DNA from 3 places in the Peribacillus sp. NPDC060253 genome. Region 3 is predicted to be linked to each of the others. Evidence: riboswitches for the same ligand, from Rfam matches in the RefSeq annotation. Region 3 holds a riboswitch; each other region holds the start of a gene.

Region 1 (11,718 bases), on a different contig from region 3:
TTAGTTTGCTTCATATTTCCAAACGGGAGTTTCAGTCGCCACACAGATTATCTCTTTGAAATATCCGCAAAGCTCGAGCCACTTTTCAGGGTAAATATAGATAAAACGCTCCAGCGTTTCTAAAGAGTGCAACACCAGGCAATCGATTTGATCCGTTTTTTTATTTTGTAAATTGAATAGAAGTTCATGTGGGATCGTGTAATAAGGATGGAGCTGATACGGATTCAGTATGACCGGGGAAATCTTTTTTTCTTCTATATACTTGTCCGTTACAATCTTTTGGATCGCAAAGCTTTCATTTGTATGTAAATCCCCAATCTTGCTGTTTGGATTCAATAGTACAATGCCTCTCATTTGATTCACCCATTCTTTTTTGCTAACCATTCTTGCCAAAAGGAGGATGGGATATTCAAAGTAAGAGGCTTGATGCTAGAAAAAGGCTTTCAGTTCGTTTATGGTTTTGAGATGTTCGACATTTTCGAGCACCTTGTTGGTCAGGTCCACCTTTTTAATAATAGGAGAGCTTTGTAAATCTTCAACCTGGCTTTCCTTTGTAAACCAATCAATGGAAGGGGGAGGAAAGAAAATTTGATCTGACCATGCATCATGTAGGGTGGGACTGTAAATTTTATCATCTTTGGATGCGGATGCATCGGAGGTATATATGGTTTGCCAATAATCCTTTCTCGAACCAGTATGCGTAACCTCTTTTATAAACTGGCTAACACCGCGAAAAACAGCGGGCTGAAAAAGAAGCTCATATAAGAATTTTCCCGTTTCTATACGCTGTTTCGGATCGGCAAAGCGTTCAACGGTAAGTCCGGTCAAGGAATGGAGTCCGTCCTTCTTATTTGCATAAGGAAAGATCACGTTGGTGAAGCCTAAGAATTCCTGTAGTTGAAAATCAAGCCTCCGGAGGATTTCACCATGATGGGTGCGTTTTATTACCCTTTCCTGAAGCATTCTTTGTTCATTGATGATAAGCGACGTTGTTAAAAGGGATGACTGGGGTTCCTTGATGAAAGATTCCCAAATCGGGGCCATGAATCTTGAAATATGGAAGAGGGGTAAATACTTTCTTAATGGAAGCTCTTTTTGTTTAGAATGTTCATATAAAAGGAGTTGAGGGAAGGCATCGGCAAATATGGCTGAATTGGCGCGCTCAAGGAACAGGAAAAATTTCTGCCGTTCCGCGCTGTCAAGGAGATGGGTCATGGATGAACTTTTCAAGTCAGTCATATGGTATCCTCCATTCCTTGAAACCATATGTGCTAAAAAGGCCCAATGTACCTCGGGGTTACGATTATAATAAGCAAGATATGCTTGTGTTCTTGTGATATTATTGCGATTCAAGGCAGCCGTCTTGGATCGAATGCTTTTAACAAGCGCGGTTTCCTCGGGGAAAAAAGCTTTTGACCCGTCCGTAGGCTGAAAAAGCTCTTTTTGTAAATGGGATTTTAACGTGTCATAACTTTCCGCATCGATGATGGGTTTCGTTTTAACAAAGCTTTTGCCTAACAGCTTCTGCACATATTGGGAGAACATACAATCACCACGAATGTTTTTCAATCATTATATGCAGAGCGGTCAAGAAAGGGGCTTTGCATTTGCAACGCCCTCAAGTTCATCGTTGAATTTTGTTATCGGTTATTTTTCTTCTTCTTTTCCAGGTGCAATAAAATATAATAAACGATCCAGAAAAGTAACACGGGAATAAAGGATAATGGTGTATATTTGGCCGGTACGGCAAATAAGATGAAAATGGATAAAAATAAAAAGGGAACCGCTAGGAGTATATATTTTCTCCATTGCATATGCTGAACCTCCTTAGGTTACGTCATTCTTATTAAGAATAAAGGATTATCCATCAATAATCTAGAAAACTGACAATTGACAAAAATATACACACGTAGTAATCTTTAAACACGAGTTAAATATTACCATTATTCAATGAGAAAGGAGACGAACGTCATGACTAAATCAGTTAAGCACATAGATGCCATAACCGAATATTATCATACGTCCTCCTGCCTTGAGACATTGTCTTTCTAGATAAAGTCTCGAATGTGCTCATTGATCGTTTAAAGCGCAGGTTGTGGATTTTCGCGGCCTGCGCCTTTATATGTGTTCTTACACATCTAAAAGCTTCCGCTAATTGGCGGAGGCTTTTTGGTCTTTGGGGATTAAGGTGCAATAGCATCCTTTCCATATAAAAGATAGGAGGAATTATAAATGAGACAAAAAACATTGGGAGTTTTACTGCAGCCAGGAGATCCAGAAAGCGGTTAGCGCAGGGGCAGTTTGGAACTAAAGGGAGGGGAATTCATGTTTGCGATTTTTAAAAAGCTGTCTTGGTTCTTTAAGGAACAATGGCAGCGTTATACCTGGGCCATTTTATTTTTATGTCTTGTGAATATTTTGGAGGTTATCCCGCCGAAGCTCGTCGGGAATGCCATCGATGATATGAACAATGGCAACATGACGCAGGAAGGAGTCATGAAATACGTTATTTATTTGCTTATGGTGCTGTGTGGCAGCTACTTATTTGGGTATTTATGGAGTTATCTGTTATTTGGCGGCGGAAACTTGGTCGAACGAAAACTAAGGTCAGGGTTTATGGGGCATTTGATGAAAATGTCGCCGGCTTTTTATGAAAAAAACCGGACAGGGGACTTAATGGCAAGGGCCACCAATGATTTAAAGGCAATTTCACTCACTGCTGGCTTCGGGATATTGACGCTCGTTGACTCGGTGCTGTTCACCATTACGGTCGTTGTCATGATGGGTGCAACCATCAGCTGGCAGTTGACGATTGCGGCGGTGCTGCCCCTTCCAATCATGGCAGTGATGATGCAAATCTATGTGAAGAAAATTTATAAACGATTTACGGATGCACAAGCTGCCTTTGGTACTTTAAATGACAAGGTTCTGGAATCCATTTCAGGTGTCCGTGTAATTCGGGCCTATGTTCAGGAACGGGAGGACGAAAAGCAATTTGATGAAATGACAGAGGATGTATATCGTAAAAACCTTGCAGTGGCAAGAATCGATGCCCTCTTTGATCCGACGATCAGCATTATTATCGGCATCAGTTATTTAATCGGTTTGGGCTATGGTGCTTATCTGGTTTTTCAACAGACCATAACGCTAGGCGGACTTGTTTCGTTCAATGTGTACCTAGGCATGTTAATCTGGCCGATGATCGCGGTGGGTGAACTGATCAATGTCATGCAAAGGGGAAATGCTTCACTTGATCGTGTTCAAGATACCCTTTCATATGAAGCGGATGTGAAAAACTCAATGGGGCTGGAGCGTATTCCAAATCCGGAAAATATGGGATTCAATCAAGTGTTTTTTACATACCCATCCTCATCTGTAGTGAATCTATCCAATATTTCCGTTCGACTTGAACGTGGTCAAACTTTAGGGATAGTCGGAAAAACAGGAAGTGGAAAAACGACATTCGTGAAGCAATTGCTGCGGGAATATCCTTTAGGAAAAGGGGAAATATCTTTTGCCGGCATGCCGTTGGAGCAACTGGATCTTGAAGATATACGCAAATGGATCGGCTACGTTCCACAGGACCATTTTTTATTTTCAAAATCTGTGAGGGAAAATATCTTATTCGGTAAAATGGATGCAACGGAAGATGAACTGGCTGAAGCTATCCGCCTTGCTGATTTTGAGAAGGATTTAATGATGCTGCCCAATCGTCTTGAGACACTCGTCGGTGAGAAGGGTGTCGCTCTTTCTGGAGGGCAAAAGCAGAGGATCTCGATTGCGAGGGCACTGATCAAAAATCCGGAAATCCTTATATTGGATGATTCCTTATCTGCTGTAGATGCGAAAACGGAAACGACAATCATTGAAAATATCCAAAATGAACGGGCAGGGAAAACGACCATCATCACAACCCATCGCTTATCAGCCGTTCAACATGCGGATAGGATCATCGTGTTGGACAGTGGAGAGATCATCGAAGAGGGAACTCATGAGGATTTACTGCAACATAATGGCTGGTATAGGGAGCAATACGAGCGACAGCAGGTTGACGAAGGGACGGAGATGAAGGCATGAAGGTCGTAAAGAAACTGTTTGATTATGCTGCCCTTTATAAAAAATTGATCATTGGCGCATTGATCATGCTGACACTTTCAGTAGCGGCCGATTTAACGGGCCCATTCGTTGCCAAGAAAATCATCGACTCACATATACTTGGCATCGAATCTTCTTGGTATGAATCGGAAAAAGGAAAAGATGCTGTTAAGTATGATGAAAATTGGTATAAACGGGCGGATTACTTTACTGAAGGTGAGAAGAAAGGCAGAGAAGTCCATGTTTTGCAGGTTGGCAATCAATTTGTCTTCTTAAACGAAGGTATACCCATGGATGGCCGCAGAACCTTGGAGAACCAAACGTTAATCATCAAGAAAGACGGGAAAGAGCAAAGGGCGCAAGTAGAGAAATTGACGAGTCAGGAAGTGATGGGGTTTTACCAACCGGAAATCCCGCGAATCTTGAAGCTTGTGGCTTTTTACTTTGGCCTTGTCATCATCTCATCCATTTTTCAATATGGGCAAAGCTTTTATCTACAGAAAGCGGCTAACCGAATCATTCAGAGGATGCGAAATGATATTTTCACACATATTTCCCGGTTGCCGATTCGTTATTTCGATAATATGCCAGCGGGGAAAGTTGTAGCAAGGGTCACAAATGATACCGAGGCGATCAGGGAATTATATGTAACCGTGCTCGCCAACTTCTTTTCGAGCACGATTAATATCTTCGGAGTACTCATCGCTCTATATATTCTGGATGCACGTGCTGGTACTATGGGCCTTTTACTTATTCCAATCATCGTTATCTGGACGAAGGTATACCGTAAATTCGCCTCGAAATATAATCACATCATTCGGGAGCGGGTCAGTGATATTAATGGGATGATCAATGAATCCATTTCTGGAATGAACATCATTCAGGCATTTGGACGTGAAAAGGAGACGAAGCAATCTTTTGAAAGTTTAAACCGGGAGCATTATTCCTATCAAAATAAAATGCTCCATTTAAATTCGTTGACGGGTGGGAACTTGATTGGTGTCATTAAGGTTTTGGCGCTGATAGCATTCGTCTGGTATTTCGGTGGAATTTCACTTACAGCTAGTTCAGCGATTTCTTTAGGGATGATGTATGCAATTGTTGATTTGATCAGCCGCCTGCTTCATCCGCTTCACGGAATCGTCAATCAGTTCGCCAACCTGGAACAGGCACTCGTTGCAGGGGAGCGGGCATTCAGTTTATTGGATGAGCAGGGATTGGCAGTCAGTGATGAAAACATATCCAGATACAAAGGAAATGTGCAATTTGACCATGTTTCTTTTGGCTATAAGGATAATGAATATGTGTTAAAAGACATTTCCTTCTCAGCAAAACAAGGGGAAACGGTCGCCTTGGTTGGCCATACTGGTTCGGGAAAAAGTTCTATAATGAATTTATTGTTCCGTTTTTATGACAGCAGTGAAGGGCAAATCAAAATTGACGGAAGGGGTATTCTGGATATACCCCATCAAACGCTTAGGGAGCATATGGGAATTGTCCTTCAAGATCCCTATTTATTTACTGGCACCATCGCATCCAATATCTCCCTGAACCATAAAGGAATCACAAGGGAAATGGTTGAAAAGGCATTAAAGGATGTAGGAGGGGACAAAGTGCTGAAGCATCTTCCTTTAGGGCTGGATGAACCCGTGATAGAAAAAGGTGGAACCTTATCTTCTGGACAGCGCCAGCTAATCTCTTTTGCACGTGCTCTTGCATTCAATCCGGCGATATTGATTTTGGATGAAGCGACAGCAAGCATCGATACGGAAACAGAGGCAATTATCCAGGAGGGAATGGAGGTGCTGAAAAAAGGGAGAACGACCTTCATCATTGCCCATAGACTTTCCACGATTAAAAATGCCGACCAAATTCTGGTGTTGGATAAAGGGCGAATTACGGAGAAGGGTACACATGAAGAATTAATGGGATTGAAAGGGAAGTACTATCAAATGTATGAACTGCAGGCTGGTCCACATAAAGGGATGGCCGGGTGAAATACAATTGAATAAGGATGGATAGACAAGATTACACTATATTGTGGGTGCCTCTATTGGCACTCTCAAGCATAAATATTGATAATAGTTATCATTACGGTTAACATATATCTATACTAACAATGAGGTGATAATAGTGAAACAAGAAATTCATCCTGATTATCAACAAGTAGTATTTATGGATACCAACAGTGGTTATAAATTTTTGACGGGGTCCACAAAAACGTCCAATGAAACGATCGAGTGGGAGGACGGTCAAACGTACCCATTATTAAAAGTCGAGATCAGTTCAAATACGCACCCATTTTATACAGGCAAACAGAAATTCGCTGAAAAAGGCGGACGCGTGGATCGCTTCCTTGATAAATATAATATGAAGAAATGATAGTGAGGCCATCGAGAAATCGTTGGCCTTTTTTTGGCTGGGTTGAGAAAGAAGCGATATTTGTGCAAAAAAAGGGTGCCCATTATATATGAGGCACCCATCTTTTCATCATTTTGCAGCAATAGCTTCCCCTTTTGCAATACGTACAAGGGCGGCATCAAAGTCCTTGATTAAATCGTCCGGATTTTCAAGTCCGACTGAGAGACGAAGCAGGCTGTTGGTGATGCCTCGCTTTTCCCTTTCATCAGCAGGCATGGCAGCATGTGACATTTTAGCCGGGTAGGATAATATCGATTCGACCGCTCCAAGACTCACAGCAAAAACAGGGAGTTCAACAGTGTTCACGAATGAGCGGAAAATTTCCTCGCTTTCCAATTCAAATGATAAGACCGCTCCTGCACCAAGGGACTGTCCCTCCTGGATGGCATACTGTGGATGATCGGCAAGACCAGGATAATAAACTTTTTTCACTAATGGCTGCTCCTTTAAGTAGGAGGCAATCTTTTCAGCTCCTCTTTGGGAGTGTTCCATTCTGACCGACAATGTTTTCAGACCCCTCATTACTAGCCAGGCATCCTGAACACCAAGTACAGCTCCAAAGGAGTTTTGGAGGGAACCGAGTCTGTCTGCCAATTCCGGATCCTTCACTACGGCAAGTCCAGCTACTACATCACTATGTCCGGATAAAAACTTCGTCGCACTATGAAGGACAACATCAGCGCCCAGGTTCAACGGCTTTTGTAACGCTGGTGTCAAGAATGTATTATCAACAAAGCTTAAGGCACCTGCTTTTTTTGCGATATTACATACGGCTTGAATATCGGTCACTTTAAGTAAAGGATTTGAAGGCGTTTCAATGTATATGGCTCTCGTATTTGGCTGAATGGCCGCTTTGACGCTTTCCAGATCCGTCATGTCAACAAAGGTATGCTCAATATTGAAACGCGTCAGTACGCTTGTGACCATCCTGAACGTTCCGCCATACACATCTTCGGAAATGACGATATGGTCACCGGCAGACAACAAAAGAAAGGCGGTTGAGATGGCTGCCATACCCGATGAAAAGGCAAAGCCGTGAGTGCCCTCCTCAAGTTCGGCTATGATATCTTCAAGTGCCTCGCGAGTTGGGTTCCCGCTTCTGCTGTAATCATATTTGCCGAAAGAATCGATATCGGATTGATGGAAAGTGGATGCGTGCTGAATGGGGACGCTCACACCGCCTGTTGTTGGATCGAATTTATGTTGATTATGAAGTAATTTGGTTTCAAAACTAAAATCATGATCTGTCATCGTAGTGCCTCCCTTTTTACATGTGCGAATGCTTGCTGTAAGTCCCCAATCAAATCATCGCTATCCTCGATGCCAACGGAGAAGCGGAGCAGGCGATTACAAACCCCATTTGCCGTTCTGACTTCAAGCGGTATATCGGCATGTGTTTGTGTAGCGGGATAGGTGATGAAGCTTTCAACCCCTCCAAGGCTTTCTGCAAACGAAATTAATGAGAGCGATTGTAAAAATGGGTTGACCGCTGATTCATCAATGATACGGAATGAAATCATGCCGCCTCTTCCGGGATACAATACGTCCGTTACACAATCATGTTCCGATAAGTAATCTACAAGTATCTTGGCATTCTTTTCATGACGTTCCATCCGCAATGCCAGGGTTTTCATTCCGCGCATCAGCAGCCAAGAATCAAAGGGGCTCAAGACCGCGCCGGTACCATTATGATGGAAGGCAAGTGCCTCACATAAATCCGCGCCGCTAGCCACGATCAGTCCGGCAAGTACATCATTATGACCACCTAGATACTTGGTGGCACTGTGAATGACAATATCCGCGCCAAGCAGGATGGGTTGCTGAATAAGAGGCGTATAAAAAGTGTTATCAACGATTAACAATAGATTAAATTGTTTTGCCAGTGCGGCAACGGCGCTAATGTCCGTTTGCTGCATAAGGGGGTTAGTGGGAGTTTCGATGAAGATGGCTTTCGTGTGAGGAGTGATGGCTTTCTCGATATCCTCCAAACAACAAGTGTTTACATAGTCACACTGCAACCCCCATTTTTTAAAACCTTGTTCTAACAGTCGATATGTACCGCCATAAAGATCCTCGCTGACAATCCATGCATCGCCTGATTTAAATAAAGCCAGTATCGTGGAAATGGCAGCCATTCCTGAACTGCAGGCATATCCTTGGTCGCCTTTTTCCAAATCGGCAATGGATCGTTCCAATAGCTGTCGTGTGGGATTACCTGTCCTTGTGTAATCGAATCCTGTCGATTGGCCAATTCCTTCGTGGCGGAAAGCTGTTGAAAAGTATACCGGCGGATTGACTGTTCCCGTCGCCGTTTCACTGCGATTTCCTAATTGAGCAAGATATGTTTCGGTTTTGTACATAGTTTTCACTGCTCCTTTGAGTTATATAAAATAAAAAAAAGTCTTCTTTAAGAAGAAGACTTTGATTAAATGGGGATGAGTCATTCTTCTTATCTTCCAAGTTCACAAACTTGTGGAATTAGCACCTTTTCATTGGTTTGAAACAAATGAAGGTTGCTGAGGTGTCATCGGGCCATTCCCTCTACCTCTCTCGATAAGAGTTTAGATTATTCAATTTCTTTTGAATTTACTATATATATAAATTACTGTCAAGAACATTTTGGAAGGAAATTGCTTAGATGTGCAGGGTTGGGTCGGTTGGGGCCAAGCGGTATCGACACTTTACGTATTTTAAAAAAACATCAAAAATCTGCAGGGGGGCAGGGATAATCGCAATATTAAATGGATTATTTAGAAAAAGGGGAGGGGAAGCTGGACGGTTTTTTTGCTTTAAAATAATAAAATTTGTACAATGTATAGAGAGAAAAATAATACGACATTATTCATTTCATATACATAAGGTCTTCGATGAATAGTGCAAACTTAGGAGGAGAACACATGGAATACAGAATCGAACGAGATACGATGGGTGAAGTGAAAGTTCCTGCTGATAAATATTGGGGAGCACAAACTGAGAGAAGCCGCAATAATTTCAAAATCGGTAATGAAAAAATGCCAATTGAATTAGTACGTGCATTTGCATATGTTAAACAAGCTGCGGCAAAGGTGAACTATGATCTTGGTGATATTTCGGAAGTGAAAAAAAATGCCATCATTAAGATTTGCGGCGAAATTCTTGAAGGTACGCTTGATGAACATTTCCCGCTTGTGGTCTGGCAAACGGGAAGCGGCACACAAAGTAATATGAACCTGAACGAAGTGGTCGCTAACAAAGGGAATGAATGGTTAAAAGAAAATGGTGAATCTGAAACTCTTCACCCGAATGATGATGTTAACAAGGCACAAAGCTCCAATGATACATTCCCGACCGCCATGCACATTGCAGCCTTCATGGAAGTCGCTGAAAAATTGGTTCCTGCCATCAAAGCACTTCGTGATACATTCGATTCAAAAGAAAAAGAATTTTGGGATGTCGTGAAAATTGGCCGGACACACCTTCAAGATGCAACTCCACTAACTTTAGGACAAGAAATTTCCGGTTGGAAGGCGATGCTTGAAAAAGACTTGGCGATGATTGAGGAGAGCAGCCAAAAATTATTGAACCTTGCACTTGGAGGAACGGCTGTAGGAACGGGAATCAATACAAAAAAAGAATTCCCGGGACTTTCTGCTAAACAAATCGCAGCGGATACAGGACATCCTTTTGTCACTTCGGATAATAAATTCCATGCATTGACAAGCCATAACGAAATCGTTTATGCACATGGTGCATTGAAAGCACTGGCAGCAGATTTAATGAAAATTGCGAACGATGTCAGATGGTTGGCAAGTGGTCCTAGAAGCGGAATCGGTGAAATTGCCATTCCAGAAAATGAGCCAGGCAGCTCCATCATGCCAGGTAAAGTCAATCCAACACAAAGTGAAGCGCTTACGATGATTGCGACACAAATCGTGGGTAACGATGCGACAATTGGCTTTGCAGCAAGCCAAGGTAACTTCGAATTGAACGTTTTTAAACCTGTCATCATCTATAACTTCCTGCAAACGGTTAAATTATTGACGGAAGGCATTCACTCTTTCAACAATAATTGTGCGGTTGGCATCACTGCAAATGAAGATAAAATCAAAGAAAATGTAGAACGTTCCCTTATGTTGGTTACGGCATTGAACCCTCATATTGGTTATGAAAAAGCAGCCAAGATCGCCAAAACTGCATTCAAGGACAATTCTACGTTAAAAGAAGCAGCGTTGAAATTGGAATTCCTGACGGAAGATGAATTCAAAGCGTGGGTCGACCCAGCTAACATGGTTAATAAATAATGCCTAGGAATGCCCTCCCACTGTTTTTAGGGAGGGTGTTTCAATATTTGAATCATGGAATGAAAAAACTTAAGATCAAAACGTTATCTGAAACAGGAGGAAAAACAATGTCTTTATGCCCGCTTTGTAACGGTCTAAGAAAAATTCATGTGAATTGCCCGGAATGCGGCAGTGATCTTGACGATAAAGGGAAATTCATGGATTACGCTGATGAATACAGCGCCTATATGGACATAGACACACTCAAGCTAAACGACGGGTACCCTCAATCCCTTCAGAAAGGCCAATGCCCGCATATCATGAAATGCTCAGAATGCGGACATGATGAAGTGCTATTGGTGCAGGAATAGTTGTCAGAAAACACAAAAAGACCCGTTCATGAACGGGTCTTTTGTTTATTTAATTAGCAGGCAACTTCATGCCTTCAGCAATCTGTTCATCTTCTTCAACCAGAATGCGATGTTCGGTCCCTTTATCAAAAAAGTGGGCTTTATTCATGTCGAGGGCAAGCTCGATGTTTTCGCCTGCATGGATAATATTTTTCGCATCCACCCGGGCAACGAAGTCCTGCCCCTCGAATGTGGAGTAAAGCATAATTTCCGCACCCATGAGTTCAGCTACATCAATTTGGGTCGTGAATGTAGTGTTAGTGGACTCCGTGAAGTAAGCTCCTTCATTATGGAAATCCTCTGGTCGGATGCCGAGGATGATTTCTTTTCCGACATATCCTTGATCACGCAGCATCTTCATCTTAAATACAGGTATTTCGAGCGATTGCTCACCAATTTTAAAGATACCTTCTTTTAATGTTCCGGTAAAGAAGTTCATCGCAGGTGATCCTATAAAGCCACCGACAAAAACATTTATCGGTTTCTCGTAAACTTCTTTTGGCGCACCGACCTGTTGGATGATACCGTCCTTC
Region 2 (7,415 bases), on a different contig from region 3:
ATGAATTGGAAAGTTCGTCAGGAACGATGTTTAAACAGATTTTGGACGAAGATCACAGTTGTGGATATTTATGTGTTGGAATCCAAAAACAAGGCAATACGAAAGCACTCTTTGAAACGGCCAAGAGGAGTAAGGTAGAATACATATTGGAAGAAGAATTGTCATTGAACGAAATGGATGATACTACGCAACGGATAAATGAATTTATTAGTAAAAACGATTTCATTATCCTTACATTGTGTACGGATGTTATTGATTCAGCCTATGCACCTGGCGTAAGTGCACCATCGCCGTTTGGACTGAATCCGAAATTGGTCCGTTCCATAATTAAGCATGTCGTATCAAATGAAAAGATCCTTTCTTTTGATGTCTCGGAAGTGAATCCTTCGTTGGACGAAAATAATAAAACCGTGACATTGGCAGCACATTTAATAAATGAGGTTTTGCTGAATTTTAAATAATAGATGGATAGGGATTAGGGGCAACTCCCAACAATGACAAGTCTGCCATTGCAAGTAAATTTGCTCCCTCGAGATACGTATCTTATCCTAAGGATGCATTCCCTATTAAATAATGATTTAGAACAAACAAGAAGCCCTTCAGTATAAAATCTGAAGGGCTTCACATCATTAATGAAATGACTTAAACCAAACCAGGGAATTATCTTCCACCACTAACATTTATGATCTCTCCTAATATGTAGGTTGAAGCATCGGATGCAAGGAAAGCTATACTTTCTGCTATCTCAATTGGTTTTGCTATTCGTTTAATTGGAATCGCTTCAGACATACGGGCAAGACGGTCATCATTTGGTGCGAATTTTTCATGGAAAGGTGTTTCCACTACACCAGGAGCCACTCCGTTGACAATGATTCCGTGTTCGATTAGTTCCCTGGACATGCCAATCGTCATCGTATTTAAAGCACCTTTCGTCGCCGCGTAATGAATACTTTCGCCAGCACCACCAATTCTTGCAGCTGTTGAAGAGATATTAATAATTCTCCCTTTTTTTCTAGGAATCATATACTTTAAGACAGCTTGTGAACACAAAAGGACACTCGTAATGTTTAGCTTGTATGTTTCTTCCCACAATTCTACACTTGCATCTATAAATGTACTCTGTCGAATGCCACCAGCAGCATTATTTACTAACACATCAATTGACCCAAAGTAATCAACGGCTTGTTTAACCATTTCATCGACTTGTTCTTTATTTGTAACATCAGCCTGAATTGATATTGCTTGTCCACCATTTTTATGAATATTTTTTATAACTTCTAAAGCACTTTTCTCATTTGAACGGAAATTAACGACGATTTTTGCTCCTTTAGATGCAAGTAATTCAGCTGTCGCACGGCCAATACCAGAACTTGCTCCAGTAATTAAAACCACTTTCCCCATTAAGTCTTGCATGTTTTATCCCCCCCAAATGGATTTCATAAGAAATCTTATTAATTTATAAAGCACGCTATTTCAATTATAATCAAGTATCCTCCGAGTGCTATATAATTTAGTAGCCATGAAATTAACATATTTCAATAAATTCATGGACAGTCTTTTTACGTACGCGTAAATGTAACGCTTCCTTACAAGGATTTACGGTCCAGGCATTACTTCGATTGATTAAACCTATGTAGCAACAGCAAAGGAACCTCTATGGCAGACACACCATAAGAGGATTAACTATGAATCTACCAAAGTTCAATACTGATACTTGTGGGTTTTTGGTTTATAATAACAACCATCTAGTCTTTTGAGGGGTGATCTTATGAATGAATATAATGTTACGGTCAGGAATGGCAGTACCTTAATTTTGTCAGAAATCATTAAAGCTGAAGATGAAAGAGAAGTCCTTGGCACTCTTTTGATTTCCAGTGAATTATTTAATCAACCATTTACCGACATCAGGATTTTAGAACGCTGATTTGTGCCTGCCCGTTCCATTTGTTACACTGTAATAAATCTTAATACGGTAGGCGATATTATGTGTGGACGTTTCACCCTTTTCACTGACATTGAAGAAATAAAAGAACGGTTTGATATCCAAGGATCATTTGATGAGGAATACCAATACAGCTATAATATTGCACCTTCCCACTCCGTGCTCTCCGTCATTAATGACGGAACTAGGAATCGACTTGGATATCTTCGGTGGGGGCTCATTCCTTTTTGGGCAAAAGACGAAAAAGTGGGCTACAAAATGATCAATGCCAGGGCGGAAACCATTGCTGAGAAGGCAAGCTTCAAGAATGCGTATAAGAAGAAACGATGCCTGATAGTCGCTGACTCTTTTTATGAATGGAAGAAGACACCAGAGCGAAAAATACCGATGCGAATAAAACTTAAGACTCATGCTCCATTTGGAATGGCCGGTCTTTGGGAATTCTGGAAATCTCCCGAAGGCATCAGTATATATTCATGCTCCGTTATAACAACCGTTCCTAATGAGCTAATGTCCAGGATTCATGATCGTATGCCTGTCATCCTTAAACCGGAAGATGAAAAAGATTGGTTGAATCCATCCATTAATGATCCTGCCTATCTGCAGCAATATTTAAAGTCATTCGATTCGGAACAGATGGAAGCATTTGAAGTATCGACTGATGTGAACTCGACTAAAAATAATTCACCTACCCTAATACAAAAAAATTGCTGAGAGGTCTTTAGACCTCTTTTTTATATTCGTTCCTTCCCAATAAATGGCGATATTAGGGGGTGTAATGTTAATAAAACTTATTTACTGCACTTATAAAAATCCCTTTTTAATCATGTGGAATAATTTTAACTTAACCTTGCGATAATAAACAAAATGCTGTACTCTTATATTTGCTTTTCAATTTGACATTCGATGTCACTTTCAGAAAGTGGACTCATCTAAACTTAGAGTGGTTTCGGCAAGTTTCCAGCCTGCTGCTTTTCTGAGGACTTCGTGACATTTGATATTATTTTCACTATATAATGTAGATCTTCTTATCAAGAGAGACGGAGGGACTGGCCCGAAGATGTCTCGGCAGCAGACTTAATAGGAGTGCTGTGCCAAATCCAGCAGGCAGATTCTAGCCTGAAAGATAAGGAGGGTGTTTTTTATAAATTAAAAGACCTCTTCTTGTTTTTAATAGAAGGGGTCTTTTTTTGCTTACAGTTTTTTTAGCATTCTTCCATGACTGGGATATTATCATCTTTTAATAGGGGATATTTGCGAAAACTGTTAAAAGAATAAGAGCTGTGACACATGTCATGGGAAAAATAAAAAGAGGTGTTCATCATGAGTACAAACAATAAAGGGAATCCATGGGCGTTGATCCCATTTGTCGTGTTTTTAATTTTATTTATAGGTTCAGGGGTCATTACAAAAGATTTTTATTCATTTCCTGTGATTGTAGCGATTTCAATTGCATCAGCCGCCGCACTGGCAATGAATCGAAAAGAGTCTTTCAATGAAAAGGTCGAAATTTTTTGTAAAGGTGCCGGGGACTCCAATATTATGTTAATGGTTATCATTTTCCTTTTGGCCGGCGCTTTTTCAGAAGTTGCAAATGGCATGGGGGCAGTTGAATCAACGGTGAATCTTGCCCTTGCGGTTTTTCCGCAAAATCTTTTAATGATAGGGATTTTCATTATCGCATGTTTTATTTCTTTATCAATGGGGACAAGCATGGGAACGATTGTAGCGCTTGCACCTATAGGGGTGGGAATTAGTGAGCAAACTGATATTTCGCTTGCCCTTTCAATGGCCGCCGTTATCGGTGGTGCGATGTTTGGTGATAACCTATCCTTCATATCAGATACGACAATAGCGGCAGTTCGTACTCAGGGCACTAAAATGAAGGATAAGTTTAAAGTGAATTTTTTCATCGTGTTACCTGCTGCCATCATCACATGTGCCATCCTAGGAATTTTAACAATGGGAGAACAAGCCTCCATCTCCCAACATTCATATAATTGGGTGAAGATCCTTCCTTATCTTGGTGTTTTGATCACAGCATTGGCAGGTGTCAATGTGTTCCTGGTTCTTTCCACAGGAATTGTTTTTGCAGGTATGATCGGTATGGCGGATGGCAGTTATAAACTGTTGGATGTCATTCAAAAGACGGGAGTTGGGATGGCGGGAATGTATGAAATCTCTTTCCTGGCCATTTTAATTGCAGGAATGGTGTCTGTCATCAGACATAATGGCGGCATTGATTATCTTCTCCAAGTCGTGCTCCGAAATAGTAAATCAAAAAAAGGCGCTGAATTCAGCATTGCCGGGCTTGTTAGTTTGACTAACCTTTCAACGGCCAATAACACGATTTCAATAATTATTGCCGGACCTCTTGCCAAAAATATTGCTGAACAGTATGGGATTGATCCCCGTAAATCGGCGAGCCTGCTTGACGTTTTTGCCTGTTGTATCCAAGGGTTAATTCCATATGGGGCCCAGCTTCTGATAGCGGCGGGTGTAGCAAAGATTTCTCCGATTAGCATCTTGCCATATTCATATTACCCACTTTTAATTGGCGTTTGTGGAGTGATAGCAATCTTGATTGGTTTTCCACGATTTCAGGCGGGAGAAGATATAGCGAAGAAACGTACTTCTTAAAATGAGAATAAGCATGAAAATAAACCCTGAATCATTAGATTCAGGGTTTTACTTTGTAAGGTGTATGGAAACATTGGTGAAAAATAATTAAAAAGAGCGATGTCACCCTCGCTCTTCCATCAGTTTAAGTCTTATCACTGTTTAGGAATTCCGATTCATATTGATTAACCCAACGCATAATGGTTGTGTGAGCTAGTCGTTATGAATAGAAGACAACACCAACTAAACCAGAAAGAATAATGACATAGGCTGGGTGCCAGCGTAATTTCAATAGGGCAAATAACGATAATCCAAAAACGAGTAATAAGCTTATCGTATGCCATGAAAAGTTCAGGCCTATCAAATGATTGGAAAGTGCAAAGCTGATCGCTGCAAAGAGGATTAAACTAGTGACAACGGGTCTTAATCCATAAAACATCGATTGAATAACTGGATAATGATTCAATTTGCTGAAGAAGGTGGCTATAACGGTTACGAGTATAATGGCAGGAAGCAAGATTCCGAGAACGGATGATATGGCTCCTGCTAATCCAGCAGTCGAATAGCCTACAAGAATGGCACTATTGGTGGTGATTGGCCCGGGAGACATGCCGGAAATAGCGATTACATCGGTGAATTGTTGCGTCGTCATCCATCCGTGCTGTGAGAATTCCGATTCTATTACGGGAATCATGGCGTATCCGCCACCAAACGATACAAAGCCGATTATAAAGAAGGTGCTAAACAACTCCCACAAGTCCATCATTCTTAATCACACGCTTTCTTGAAAATTAGTTAGACCCTTTATTGATTTACCTATATGCCTGCACCCATGAAAGGTTCGAAATCAGTTTCTTCTTTCTTTTCTTTTCGGTCCAACTGGACTTCGTAACCTAATTTCCTTTTAATGGAGATAGACACAATACCCGCTATTGCTCCTGCTAATATAGCTAAAACAGGTTGAACGAAGAAAAGGGCAGGAAGACCAACTATTAAAATAATGAAAGTTGATTTGTCAACAATAGCTGTTTTTCCTATCTTGATAGCTGCGAAGGCGATGATGGCTACTATGGAAGCTCTAATCGATATGAATGCGGCTTCTATCTTCGGATTATCCTGAATGAAAAAATATAAAATGCCGAGAAGTAGTACAATTAAAAAGGTAGGTAATGAAACACCAATCATGGCTGCCATTGCGCCCTTCATTCCGGCAATTCGATGGCCGATAAAGGTGGCGGAGTTAATGGCGACAGCTCCCGGTACGGATTGAGATAAAGCAAAAACATCCGTAACTTCTTCACTTGTCAGCCATTTTCTCTTCTCCACTACTTCTTTTTCGATTAAGGGGATCATCGCAAACCCGCCTCCGAATGTCACAGGTGCCATTTTAAAAAAGGTCCAAAATAATTGGAACAGTGTTTTCCATTGTCCTTTCATTGACATACTCACTTCCTTTGCTGCTCTGTATAATTCTTATCATTAACATATCAAAGAAAAAGGAATGGGTAAATTGCAACAAAATCATCGGGTATAACAAAACGTTATACCCAGAAGCTTTATCCGTTTTATATAGAATTTCATTAAGGCCCACCTAATCAGGGGAAATAGCGTTGTTTTCTTATTTCACCATTTAGCTATATGATGCTATCATTTTATTAAACCATTAAAAGACAAGGAGGTCGGTTTCTTGAAAATAGAAAATCTAAGAATGTTTTGTTTAGTGGTGGATGAAGGAAGTATAAGCCAGGCAGCGAGGTTAAGCTTCTTATCTCAACCCGCAGCAACAAGACAGATTCATCAATTGGAGAATTTTTATAACACTTTGTTATTCGACCGTGAGGAAGGGAGGCTGAGAGTGACGGAAGCAGGAAAGTTGTTATACCCTTTTGCAAAAGCTATTGTAAATGACTTTAACCATTCAAAAGTAGTGATTCAGCAATCAACGGGCGAGTACAATGCTAACCTCATAGTAGGTGCATCCTTGACAATCGGTGAGTATTTGTTGCCGAGCTTGCTTGGGAAATTCAAAAAACAACAGCCTGAAATAAAAGTGACATTAACGATAAAAAATACCCCACGGGTTCTGGAGGATTTATCAAACGATGTCATTGATTTGGCCTTGGTGGAAGGACTTGTGGAAAACACCGATTTTATTGTAGACAAGTTCGCCGAAGACGAATTGATATTGGTTTGTCCATTTGACCACCCATGGAAAGACAGAAAAGAAATCCAGCTAGAGGAATTGGGAAATGAAAGGATGATATGGCGTGAATCCATATCAGGGACACGACTTATCGTAGAAAACATGTTAAGGGAGCATGGGGTTTTAGAAAAAATAGAAAGCTACATGGAGATTGGTAGTACTCAAGCGATAAAAAGTGCGGTTGAGGCTGGACTTGGGATCAGCATTTTGCCAAGGTTGACAGTTGCCAGGGAATTGGAACAAGGTTTTTTGCGGGAAGTGGGTATTTCCAGAATAGATATAACAAGAAATCTGTGGCTCGTCAGGAAAAACAAGCGTTTTAATAAAATAGGGGTGTCTAATTTTGTGGATTTTCTTCGATAGTGAATGAATTACGTCACCTCTCATCGCTTGGTTATATTTAAAGTGAAATTTTTGGCAGGTGACAAAGTGTTCAAATGATTTTTGAAAATAGTTTATTGGCAGCGTTTTCATGGTTTTGGTTAACGATGTGGCTGGGACTATGGATGCCAGGTTACCTTACTAGAATCGCAGAGATGAAATCGGGATATAGCGTATTGATGACAGACATGGTCTTGGCTTCCATCACGATTTTCATGCCTCTACCTGGATAACCATCGCTCAAAGCATGGCAAAAGGTTATGCCTATAC
Region 3 (11,718 bases):
TCATTACGGGGACCATTAAGGCGCCACCGCCAATTCCAAATAACCCTGAGCTGAAACCCACGACAAATGTAATCAATACAGCTATCAGAGGGTGGTATCCATAGGAAAATGAATGTCCATTATCCGTTTTATACGTTTTAACGATCTTCCCTTTTCCAGGCTTGAAAACCATGGGCTTCAAACGATCTTTCACTAATAGCACGATAGCCATGAAAACCATGAAAATTCCAAAATACAAGGAGAAAGCTTCCACGTTAAGGTTCCTATTCACATAGGCTCCAATTATGCCACCAGGTGAACTGCCTATGAAGAAGACTAAGCCTGCCTTATAATCCACCACTTTATGTTTTAAATAAGATAAAGTAGATGATAAACCGGTAAAAATCATGATCACGGTTGATACACCGACAGCAATCTGGGGTGTCAGTTCATCGATTATATCTGTAGATGTACCTAAATACAAAAGAGAAGGTACAATGATGATGCCACCGCCCAGACCGACAAGAGAGCCGATTGATCCCGCTATTAATCCGATACCTACTAATACTACCCATACCATGAGAAAATCCGCCTTTATCTGTTTGTGATTCTAGCGCTCAATAACTAGCTTGTCACGTTATCACTTCATTAATTATATAATGCCTGTTAAAACAAACCAAGCTGCTTAGGAGCCAGTCCTTCATATTCTATACCAAGCAATTCAATCATTTGCTTGGCATTATCTGCGGCATCTCCGCCTGAGTTATTATTGAAAAGGACATATATCTCCTTACATTGCTTTTCTAATATCCTGATCTTCTCCACCCATTCAGTTAATTCCTGATGATTATATCGGTATAAATACCTGACTTCCCGCCAATTATCTCCCGAAGATGATTTCTGCCAACCATGCAAATTTCGGCCATGAAAGCGTATCAGGGTTTTATCTGGATGAGTCGGATGCAGGACGACAGGAATGGACCCTTCTCCAGCCTGCGGCTCATCACATACAGTATGAATCCAACCTTCCTTTTGGATAAAATCCAAAGTTTGCTGGACCATGGTGGATCTGTACCAGCTTTGATTCCGGAATTCTATGGCAACTAGCATATCGCCCATCTCAGCTCTGCACCATCGTAGGTAGTTTACATTCTCACGTTTACAATCAAACCATGGTGGAAATTGAAATAGGACCATAGCAAGCTTGCCGGCCTTCTGATAAGCTTCAAGAGAGTCGCGAAAGGCTTTGAACATTTCCTTTTTACTTTCAAATGGAATTTCCCCACGCTGATGTCCTGTCATCCCCTGATAGGCTTTAACGACAAATTGAAAGGACGCAGGTGTCTCTGACACCCACTTTTCACTGTTCCTCTTAGGCTGGACTGCATAAAATGAGGCATCCACCTCCACAATGGGAAAATGAGCCCCATACTCTTTCAGTTTATCACGTTGGGGCACCCCGCCATGATATAAACTATCATGATCGCCCCAGCCAGTCACACCAACATAAATCATCTGCACCATTACTCCTTTCTGCTGACAAGACCCGTTTCCGACTTTTCCCTTACTATTTTTTTACCCTTGCATAGGCATATTTAATCTTTGCATAATGGCGGCCGGATTTCACTTTCCAAAATAAAAAGCCTGCCAAGTCTCCCTGGCAGGCTTTTGTATGAATGGATTGTGCTGAATCGCCTTTCAGGCGATCCGTCGGTTATTATCCGATGGAGCCTTCCATTTCGAACTTGATCAGACGGTTCATTTCAACCGCGTATTCCATTGGAAGTTCTTTTGTAAATGGTTCGATGAAGCCCATTACGATCATTTCCGTTGCTTCTTGCTCAGAGATTCCGCGGCTCATCAGGTAGAACAATTGCTCTTCCGATACTTTGGAAACCTTTGCTTCGTGTTCAAGGGAAATGTTATCATTCAAGATTTCATTATAAGGAATTGTATCAGATGTAGACTGATTATCCATGATTAATGTATCACATTCAATGTTAGAACGAGCACCATCCGCTTTACGTCCGAAGTGAACGATACCACGGTATGTTACTTTACCGCCTTGTTTAGAAATTGATTTTGAGACGATAGTTGAAGATGTATTTGGCGCAAGATGAATCATTTTCGCTCCAGCATCTTGATGTTGGCCTTTTCCAGCAATGGCAATCGATAATGTCATACCGCGAGCGCCTTCACCTTTTAAGATGACAGCAGGATATTTCATTGTCAATTTAGAACCGATGTTACCATCAATCCATTCCATTGTTGCGTTAGCATCACAAACCGCACGTTTCGTAACCAAGTTAAACACGTTGTTTGCCCAGTTTTGAATCGTTGTGTAACGGCAGTAAGCATCTTTTTTAATGATGATTTCAACAACCGCACTATGAAGGGAGTTAGTTGTATAAACAGGTGCTGTACAACCTTCTACATAGTGAACGGATGCGCCTTCATCAACAATGATTAGCGTACGTTCGAATTGACCCATGTTTTCAGAGTTGATTCGGAAATAAGCTTGAAGCGGAGTATCCACTTTAACACCTTTTGGAACATAGATGAAAGATCCGCCTGACCATACAGCTGAATTCAAAGCCGAAAACTTATTATCAGTAGGCGGGATTGTTTTACCGAAATGCTCACGGAAGATATCTTCATTTTCACGAAGTGCAGAGTCCGTATCTTTAAAGACGATACCCAAATCTTCCAATTCTACTTTCATGCTGTGGTAAACCACTTCTGATTCATATTGAGCAGATACGCCAGCAAGATATTTTTGTTCGGCTTCAGGAATTCCCAATTTATCAAAAGTCTGTTTGATTTCTTCAGGAACCTCATCCCAAGACTTCTCTGATTTCTCTGATGGCTTAACATAGTATGTGATTTCATCAAAGTTCAGGCTCTGCATGTCGCCGCCCCATTGAGGCATTGGCATGTTGTAAAAATGCTCCAATGATTTCAAACGGAAATCAAGCATCCATTGCGGTTCATCCTTCATTCGAGAAATTTCTTCCACGATTTCTTTTGTCAGACCACGCTTTGAACGGAAGATGGAAACATCTTTATCCGCAAAGCCATATTTATAATCGCCGATTTCAGGCATTTTCTTTGCCATAGCTCGTATTCCTCCATTTCAAATGGCTGAATTACAACAGCTCATTTTAATTTAATTATTCCTTCAATCCCTTTTCCATGGCTTTCCAAGCTAGGGTCGCACACTTGATTCGGGCTGGGAATTTAGAAACACCTTGAAGGGCTTCAATATCCCCAAGGTCCATCTCATTGTCGTATTCTTTTCCCTGAATCATTAAGGAAAAAGTCTCGGACATCGCTAGAGCAGTATCAACGTCTTTGCCCTTAATGGCTTGAGTCATCATGGAAGCCGAACTCATGGATATCGAACATCCGTCACCATCGAATTTAACATCGCTGACTTTTCCATCTTCAATCTTCATCGTTAAACGAATCCGATCACCGCAAGTTGGATTGTTCATATCGATTGTCATGCTGCCATCCTCAAGCATACCTTTGTTACGTGGTTTCTTATAATGATCCATAATGACCTGACGGTAAAGTGTATCTAAGTTATCAAAAGACATTGCTGAAATACTCCTTCGTTTTAACAAGCCCGGACACAAGCTTATCAATATCTTCTTCCGTGTTATAGAGATAGAAACTTGCTCTTGCTGTCGATGACACGTCAAGCCATTTCATTAATGGCTGTGCGCAGTGATGACCGGCACGGACAGCAATTCCATCTGCATCAAGTACGGTAGCGACATCATGTGGATGTACGTCATTCATATTAAAGGTAACTACACCCGCACGCTTTTCTGAATCTTTAGGACCGTATATGGTCAGCCCTTCGATTGCGGACATTTTCTCCATTGCATAAGCGGCGAGTTTATGTTCATGCCGTTCAATATGATCCAAGCCAATTTCCTCCAAGAAATCAATTGCAGCCCCCATGCCGATGGCGCCGGCAATGATTGGGGTACCGCCTTCGAATTTCCACGGGAGTTCTTTCCATGTAGACTCATACAAGCCTACGAAATCAATCATCTCTCCGCCGAATTCAATTGGCTCCATTTTTTCAAGAAGTTCTTTTTTTCCATATAATACGCCGATACCTGTTGGACCGACCATTTTATGGCCTGAGAAGGCAAAGAAATCACAATCCAAATCACGGACATCCACTTTTAGATGCGGCGTGCTTTGTGCCCCGTCGACTACCATTACAGCATTGTGTTCATGGGCAATTTTTGCGATTTCCTTCACAGGATTGATAACGCCAAGTACATTCGAAACCTGCATGATAGAAACGATTTTCGTTGCATCCGTAATTGTAGCCCTCACATCATCAAGTGAAATCGTGCCATCCTCTTGAAGCGGAATATACTTCAGTACAGCGCCTTTTTCTTTGGCAAGCTGCTGCCATGGAATGATATTACTGTGGTGCTCCATGTAAGAGATGACGATTTCGTCACCCTCTTTTACATTTGCTCCACCGTAACTTCTTGCTACAGTATTTAAAGAAGTGGTCGTTCCTCTAGTAAAGATGATTTCTTCTGTAGAAGAAGCATTAATGAATTTACGCACCTTTTCACGTGCACCTTCATACGCATCCGTAGCTTTTGTTCCTAGTGTATGCACTCCGCGGTGAACATTCGAGTTGTATCCACGGTAATATTGCTCAATCGCTTCAATCACTGCAGCCGGTTTTTGCGAGGTCGCAGCACTATCTAAATAAACTAATGGCTGACCGTTGACTTCTTGATCTAATATCGGAAAAAGCTTACGAATTTCGTATGGGTTCATTACTGTACTTTCCTTTCAATGACCGCTACTAATTGTTTTTTAACTCCCTCAATAGGAAGCTGGTTAACAACAGGGGCCAAGAATCCGTGAATGACAAGTCTTTCTGCTTCTTTCTTCGTAATACCACGGCTCATTAAATAATACAGTTGAAGCGGGTCAACACGACCTACAGAAGCAGCGTGACCAGCCGTTACATCATCTTCATCAATTAAAAGGATTGGATTGGCGTCTCCACGTGCTTTTTCACTTAACATCAGTACGCGTGATTCTTGTTCGGCATTGGCCTTTGTAGCACCATACTCTATTTTTCCAATTCCATTAAAAATGGAGGATGCGGCGTCTTTCATGACACCGTGCTTAAGGATATAGCCCTCAGAGCGTTTGCCATAATGAATGATCGCTGTCGTAAAGTTTTGTTTTTGTTCCCCGCGACCGACTACAACGGTTTTAGTATCACCGTGCGAGCCATCGCCCATTAGATATGTTGTGTTATCTGAAATCGTATTTCCATCGTTCATCAGGCCAAGTGCCCACTCAATACGAGCGTCACGTCCTGCCACCCCACGGCGGTTAACGTATGTCGTAAAGCCTTTTGAAAGGGTATCGACCGCCCCGTATTCCACTTTTGCATTTGCATTCGCAAATACTTCAGTTACGATGTTGGCAATCCCTTCGTTAGACTCAACAGTTGAGAAATAGTTCTCTACATATGTGACAGAGCTATTATCTTCCGCTACGATCAATACATGGTTGAAAAGTGTAGTATCAGGATTATCCAATAGGAATACCGATTGTATCGGCTCTTTGATTTCTACATTTTTCGGAACATAAAGGAATGCTCCCCCATTAACCAATGCAGCATGAAGTGCTGTTAAACGATGCTCATCTATTTTAACGCCGTCTTTCATGAAATATTTTTGCACGAGCTCAGCATGGTCACGAGCCGCTGTTAAAATATCCGTAAAAATGACGCCTTGTTCTTTCACATTTGCTGACAGATTGATATGTGCCGGCGTATTGTTGCGTTGAATGTATAAGTTTCCATTTTCTTCAATGATGGATTTGATTTCTTCCGGAAGCTCTTCTATAGAGGCAAAAGCTTCACTTTCAACCGCATGGGTCTTGAAAGAAGTAAAATTCCATTTGTCGATTTTCGTTTTATCCGGCTTTGGCATCGGGAGCTTTTCAAATTCAGAAAACGCTTGAATCCGAAGCTCTGAAAGCCAAGCAGGCTCGTTATTTTTAGTTGAATAAGAGCTTATATCCTCTTGTTCAAACGGTAATTTCGTTTCTGTAGTCATTGCAAATCCTCCTACTTACGCTTCTTCGCCAACAGTTTCGTCTTCAATGCCCAATTCTTGTTTGATCCAATCATAACCTTCCGCTTCCAAGCGGGCAGCAAGTTCAGGACCACCTGATTTTACGACACGTCCTTGCATCATAACATGTACATAGTCAGGAGTGATGTAATTCAATAGACGTTGGTAGTGAGTGATGATCAAGCATCCAAAGTCTTCTCCGCGCATTTCATTGATTCCTTTTGAAACGACTTTAAGTGCATCGATATCAAGCCCTGAATCAATCTCATCTAAAATGGCAATTTTAGGTTGAATCATCATTAATTGAAGAATCTCGTTACGTTTTTTCTCTCCGCCGGAAAAACCTTCATTTAAATAGCGTTGTGCCATATCTTCATCCATTTCAAGGAATTCCATTTTTTGGTCCATCTGACGGATGAATTTCATCAATGAAATTTCATCGCCTTCTTCACGGCGTGCATTAATGGAAGAACGTAAGAAGTCGGCGTTTGTAACACCATTGATTTCACTTGGATATTGCATAGCAAGGAATAGACCGACACGAGCACGCTCGTCGACTTCCATTTCCAAAACGTCTTCACCATCGAATGTGATGCTTCCGCTTGTTACTTCATATTTTGGGTGACCCATGATTGCTGATGATAAAGTTGATTTACCAGTTCCATTGGGTCCCATGATCGCATGGATTTCTCCACCTTTAACTTCAAGGTTAACCCCTTTTAAAATCTCTTTACCTTCAATAGATACGTGAAGATCTTTAACCGTTAATGTAGAAGCTGACATAATAATACCTCCGTGAACTAATTCCTATTTTATTACCAGAAAGAAAAACTTTCTTTACTATAATTTTCGTAAAAGCATTCTCACTTTATTCTCATTCCAATTTTATAACAAATCCAATTTAGAATCAACTAATATAGATAGGGGTTTCTACTTCTTACATGGTGAAAACCTGTCCAATTATAATAATACTAACAGTTATAGCCAACATACAGCATATTAAGCCTTATTTAGCTTTTGTTAAAATTATCTTATTATTCGGCAAATCTTTGTTCTTATTAATATATGTTCAAAAGATTTGGTTGGAAGGCATGAACGGTTCACTTTGAAAAGAAAAAAATCGGACTGTTTGGTGTTATGTAAGATAATCCAATAAGGAAACCCTTATTTTCTGGACCACTTATCATTTTACCTCTACAGACCGATCTTTTAAAGAACTCTTTTATATGCTTAGCCGTGAATTTTGCGTTGTAGGTCTAGAACCATTTTGTTGCACTTTTCATGTTCCCTATCTCGTTCCTTCTCAACCTCGATACGGAGGTCTAAGTTTCTACTGTACTCACTGTAGCCAATCCCATGTGAAGACTGCATCGCCTTTTCCATTTCGCTTGTTACATTTAACTCTAGAGTATTGATAGTGAACCATCCTTTCAAATTTGTGTTTCATTTTATTTCTTTCTTTAACCTTTTACCCTACTTTTCATACTTTAAACATAAAAAAAAACGACCCGAATTAAATCAGGCCGTTCCTCTTGAATCATTTATCCGCTGGTACAACCGCACCTTTGTATTCCTTAAGGATGAAATCTTTGATTTCTTTAGAATGCAATACTTCTACAAGCGCTTTGATTTCTTCTTTATTTTCATCGCCTTTATTTACAGCGATGACATTCACATAAGGTGATTCGGAATCTTCGATCGCAATTGAATCTTTCAATGGATTCAAGCCAGCGTCGATTGCATAGTTAGAGTTGATCAAAACAGCATCGCCTTCGCCGCTTTCATAGATTTTCGGAAGTAATGCCGCCTCATATTCAGCGTCGAATTTAAAGTTTTTCTTATTTTCAATGATGTCTTTCGTTGTAGCTGTCGTTTTATCGACGCCCTCTTTCAACTTGATGAGGCCATTCCTTTCCAACAGTGATAAAGCACGGCCATGGTCAGCGACAGAGCTGCTTAAAATGATCGTTGCTCCATCAGGAAGTTTATCGATGCTTTTATATTTTTGTGAATATAAACCGATAGGCTCGATGTGGATCCCGCCCGCATTGACGAAATCATATCCATTCTCTTTAATTGCCGACTCTAAGAAAGGTAAGTGTTGAAAATAGTTAGCATCCAATTCCTTATCGTTTAACGCCTTATTCGGTAAAACATAGTCCTGGAATGTTTCGATTTCCAAATCGATGCCTTTTTCTTTAAGTATTGGCTTTGCTTTCTCAAGGATTTCAGCATGCGGAACATTTGATGCACCTACAACTAATTTCTTCGATTCTTTTTCCGTATCGCTGCCGCTTTTATCCTTTTCACTTCCACAAGCTGCCAAAGCGATCGATAACACTAAAATTAATGCAAATCCCAAAAACTTTTTCATTCAATTCATCTCCCTTTATCTTTTGTCCAATTTAGATGTAATCATATCTCCAATAATTTGAATAATGAAGACGATAATTAAAATAACGATAGTCGCTACAAGAGTAACGTCATTGTGATTTCTTTGATAACCGTCCAGATAGGCTAGATTACCAAGCCCTCCTGCACCGATGACACCAGCCATTGCTGTGTAGCCGACCAATGCAATCGATGTTACCGTAATCCCGGAAATAAGGGCCGGCATCGACTCTGGAAGCAGTACCTTCCAAATGATCGTGCTCGTTTTAGCCCCCATAGATTTAGCAGCTTCAATTACACCTTTATCGATTTCACGGAGGCCGATTTCAACCATACGTGCATAAAATGGGGCCGCACCGATAATAAGTGCTGGCAGTGCAGCATTCTCACCAATCATGGAACCGACAAGTGCTTTAGTGAATGGAATGAGCAGCACGATCAAAATAAGAAACGGAATGGAACGGAATATATTAACGACAGCACTCATGACCACGTTAACCGCCCGATTTTGCCACATATTCCCTTTCCCTGTCAAGAACAGGATCAACCCTAATAGTATGCCTATAAAAAAGGTAGCTACTACAGAGATGCTCGTCATATATAGTGTTTCTTTCGTTGCTTCAATAATGTCTTCCCAATCCACATTCGGCAATAATTCTTCAAGCATGAGTAATCACCTCCACGCCTACCTGCTGCTCTTTAATGAATTCGATTGCGCGGAGCATTTCATCCTCTGTGCCATCAAGATGGATGAACAGCGTTCCATATGAACCACTTCTCGTTTGGGATATCTTACCTTGAACGATATTGACGTCCAACTCGAAGTTACGTACGAGCTTGGTGATCAACGGACTTTCGGCATGGTCCCCTACAAAGGTCAGTTGAATAACTTTACCTGCAGGAAAGCGTTCGAGTAAATGGTCCATTGTTTCTTTCGTTTCTTCCGGTTCCGTTACCTGTTGCACGAAACGCTTTGTCATTTGTTCTTTAGGATTCTTGAAAACATCCAGCACAGGTCCCTGTTCAACAACTTGCCCGCTTTCCATCACAGCCACACGGTGACAGATTTTACGTATTACATGCATCTCATGTGTTATCAACACAATCGTTAGCCCAAGGCGCTGATTGATGTCAACAAGCAATTCAAGAATTGAATCAGTAGTCTGTGGATCTAAAGCAGAAGTCGCTTCATCACATAGCAGTACTTTAGGATCATTGGCAAGAGCCCTGGCTATTCCCACCCTTTGCTTTTGCCCACCGCTCAATTGCGATGGATAAGCCTTTTCCCTGCCTTCCAGTCCGACTAACTTGATTAATTCGTTCACACGCTTGGTGCGTTCATATTTCGAAACTCCTGCAATTTCCAACGGAAAGGATATGTTCTCCTGGACGGTCCTGGACCACAATAGATTGAAATGTTGGAAAATCATGCTGATTTCTTGACGGGCCTTACGAAGCTTTGCCCCATTTATCTTAGAAATTTCCTTATCAGCCACCACAACGGATCCCTCCGTGGGTGTTTCCAAGCCATTGAGCATTCTGATCAAAGTACTTTTCCCAGCTCCACTGTAGCCAATAATACCGAAAATCTCGCCTTTATTTATTTCAACATTTACATTATTTACAGCCTTGATCGTCTCACTGCTTCCTTTTCCTGTTCGAAACAGCTTACTGACATTAGTCAATGTAATCATTAATACTCACCTCTTTTATCCAATAAAACCTATGAACTTAGTTGATTTCTCTACATAATTAGTTTGTGCTTTTAACAATTTCGCTGCCCATGCAAAGGTTACCCCAATATGGAATAGAAAAAACCTTTCTGCATGAGCAGAAAGGCAGGTAAAAAGATTGGCCTTCCTCTCATCTTCCAAAGTAATTAAACTTTGTGTGAATTGGCACCTTTCCAAGGAAATTTCCTTGTCGGTTGCCGGGTTTCATCGGGCACATCCCTCCACCTCTCTTGATAAGAGCTAATATATAGAATATTTTGTACATCATTAAGTTCTTTAGTATGGTGAAATTTTATCATAGATAAAAAAGGAGTGCAATGTATAATATTTCTATAATAATATGAACTTGTCTTTTCCTTAAATCGTTTTAGAAGCCAAGGAGACGATATTCGTCGCTTTTTCAATTGCCTGCTCTAAATCTTCAATTAAATCCTCAACATTTTCTATCCCAATGGATAGTCGGACTTGATCAGCACTCACACCCGCTTTCGCCAGACCTGCCTCATTCAATTGTTGATGGGTCGTACTGGCGGGATGGATGATTAAACTCTTAGCATCCCCAACATTCGCTACATGGGACCATAATTCAACCGAATTGATAAGTTTTGCTCCGGCCTCACGGTCACCTTGTATTCCGAAGGTCACAACCGCTCCAGCTCCCTTAGGCAAGTATTTATCTGCAAGGGCTTTATCCGGATGATCCTCATTAGCAGGATATGAAACCCAGGTCACAGCCGGTTGATTTCTCAAATATTGAATGACAGACTTGGTGTTCGAGATATGCTCTTTCATTCTTACATGCAGCGTTTCAAGTCCAAGCGTAAACTGAAATGCACTTTGGGCACTTAACGAAGGGCCTAAATCACGAAGTAATTGCACACGGGCTTTTGTAATAAAAGCAGCGGGTCCAACTGCCTCCGAGTACACGAGACCATCGTAGCTTGGATCAGGCTCGGTAAAGCCAGGGTAGTTTGGCGAGTTCCAGTCGAACTTCCCTCCGTCCACAATGACACCGCCTAATGTCGTTCCATTACCCAATAGCCATTTTGTAGCAGAGTGGATGACAATATCCGCTCCAAAATCAATGGGTCTGCAAAGATATGGTGTAGCGAAGGTATTATCGATAATTAAAGGTATGCCGGCATCGTGGGCGATATCCGCTACTGCTTCGATATCTAAAACCCTCAAGCTTGGATTTCCAATTGTTTCAGCAAATATGGCTTTTGTTTTTGGCGTAATCGCCCTTTTAAAATTTTCAGGGTCATCAGGGGAGACGAATTTCACTTTAATCCCATATTTAGGGAGAGTATTTTCAAAAAGATTATACGTACCACCATACAATGTAGAGGCTGAAACAATCTCATCCCCTGCACCGGCAATATTTAAGATTGACAGGGAAATGGCCGCCATTCCGCTTGCTGTTGCCAATCCGCCGATCCCGCCTTCCAATAAGGCCATTCTTTCCTCGAAAACGCTGA

The links. Region 3 has a riboswitch for S-adenosylmethionine ahead of ACFWE9_RS12170 (methionine ABC transporter ATP-binding protein). Riboswitches for the same ligand answer to the same signal wherever they lie in the genome.
Region 1: another riboswitch for S-adenosylmethionine. It lies ahead of ACFWE9_RS22290 (methionine biosynthesis PLP-dependent protein); the one in region 3 lies ahead of ACFWE9_RS12170 (methionine ABC transporter ATP-binding protein).
Region 2: another riboswitch for S-adenosylmethionine. It lies ahead of ACFWE9_RS24270 (Na+/H+ antiporter NhaC family protein); the one in region 3 lies ahead of ACFWE9_RS12170 (methionine ABC transporter ATP-binding protein).

Annotation. Positions count from the first base shown of each region.
Region 1 covers NZ_JBHXAS010000123.1:256-11,973, forward strand. The annotation lists gene ACFWE9_RS22255 (hypothetical protein) at 1-354, opposite strand; gene ACFWE9_RS22260 (DUF2515 family protein) at 430-1,545, opposite strand; gene ACFWE9_RS22265 (hypothetical protein) at 1,641-1,814, opposite strand; gene ACFWE9_RS22270 (ABC transporter ATP-binding protein) at 2,326-4,077, shown strand; gene ACFWE9_RS22275 (ABC transporter ATP-binding protein) at 4,074-6,092, shown strand; gene ACFWE9_RS22280 (type B 50S ribosomal protein L31) at 6,229-6,477, shown strand; gene metC (cystathionine beta-lyase) at 6,586-7,767, opposite strand; gene ACFWE9_RS22290 (methionine biosynthesis PLP-dependent protein) at 7,764-8,876, opposite strand; SAM riboswitch class I at 8,963-9,076, opposite strand; gene fumC (class II fumarate hydratase) at 9,414-10,796, shown strand; gene ACFWE9_RS22300 (hypothetical protein) at 10,904-11,146, shown strand; gene ACFWE9_RS22305 (ABC transporter ATP-binding protein) at 11,196-11,718, opposite strand, start outside.
Region 2 covers NZ_JBHXAS010000159.1:526-7,940, reverse strand. The annotation lists gene hutG (formimidoylglutamase) at 1-461, shown strand, start outside; gene ACFWE9_RS24285 (SDR family NAD(P)-dependent oxidoreductase) at 661-1,413, opposite strand; gene ACFWE9_RS24280 (hypothetical protein) at 1,769-1,924, shown strand; gene ACFWE9_RS24275 (SOS response-associated peptidase) at 1,985-2,656, shown strand; SAM riboswitch class I at 2,968-3,075, shown strand; gene ACFWE9_RS24270 (Na+/H+ antiporter NhaC family protein) at 3,266-4,582, shown strand; gene ACFWE9_RS24265 (chromate transporter) at 4,782-5,327, opposite strand; gene ACFWE9_RS24260 (chromate transporter) at 5,378-6,004, opposite strand; gene ACFWE9_RS24255 (LysR family transcriptional regulator) at 6,249-7,127, shown strand; gene ACFWE9_RS24250 (hypothetical protein) at 7,202-7,378, shown strand.
Region 3 covers NZ_JBHXAS010000038.1:7,880-19,597, reverse strand. The annotation lists gene ACFWE9_RS12215 (sulfite exporter TauE/SafE family protein) at 1-559, opposite strand, end outside; gene ACFWE9_RS12210 (DUF72 domain-containing protein) at 646-1,494, opposite strand; gene sufB (Fe-S cluster assembly protein SufB) at 1,697-3,094, opposite strand; gene sufU (Fe-S cluster assembly sulfur transfer protein SufU) at 3,150-3,578, opposite strand; gene ACFWE9_RS12195 (cysteine desulfurase) at 3,568-4,797, opposite strand; gene sufD (Fe-S cluster assembly protein SufD) at 4,797-6,098, opposite strand; gene sufC (Fe-S cluster assembly ATPase SufC) at 6,114-6,899, opposite strand; gene ACFWE9_RS27130 (YuzK family famiily protein) at 7,347-7,487, opposite strand; gene ACFWE9_RS12180 (MetQ/NlpA family ABC transporter substrate-binding protein) at 7,654-8,490, opposite strand; gene ACFWE9_RS12175 (methionine ABC transporter permease) at 8,506-9,174, opposite strand; gene ACFWE9_RS12170 (methionine ABC transporter ATP-binding protein) at 9,167-10,201, opposite strand; SAM riboswitch class I at 10,368-10,480, opposite strand; gene ACFWE9_RS12165 (O-acetylhomoserine aminocarboxypropyltransferase/cysteine synthase family protein) at 10,598-11,718, opposite strand, start outside.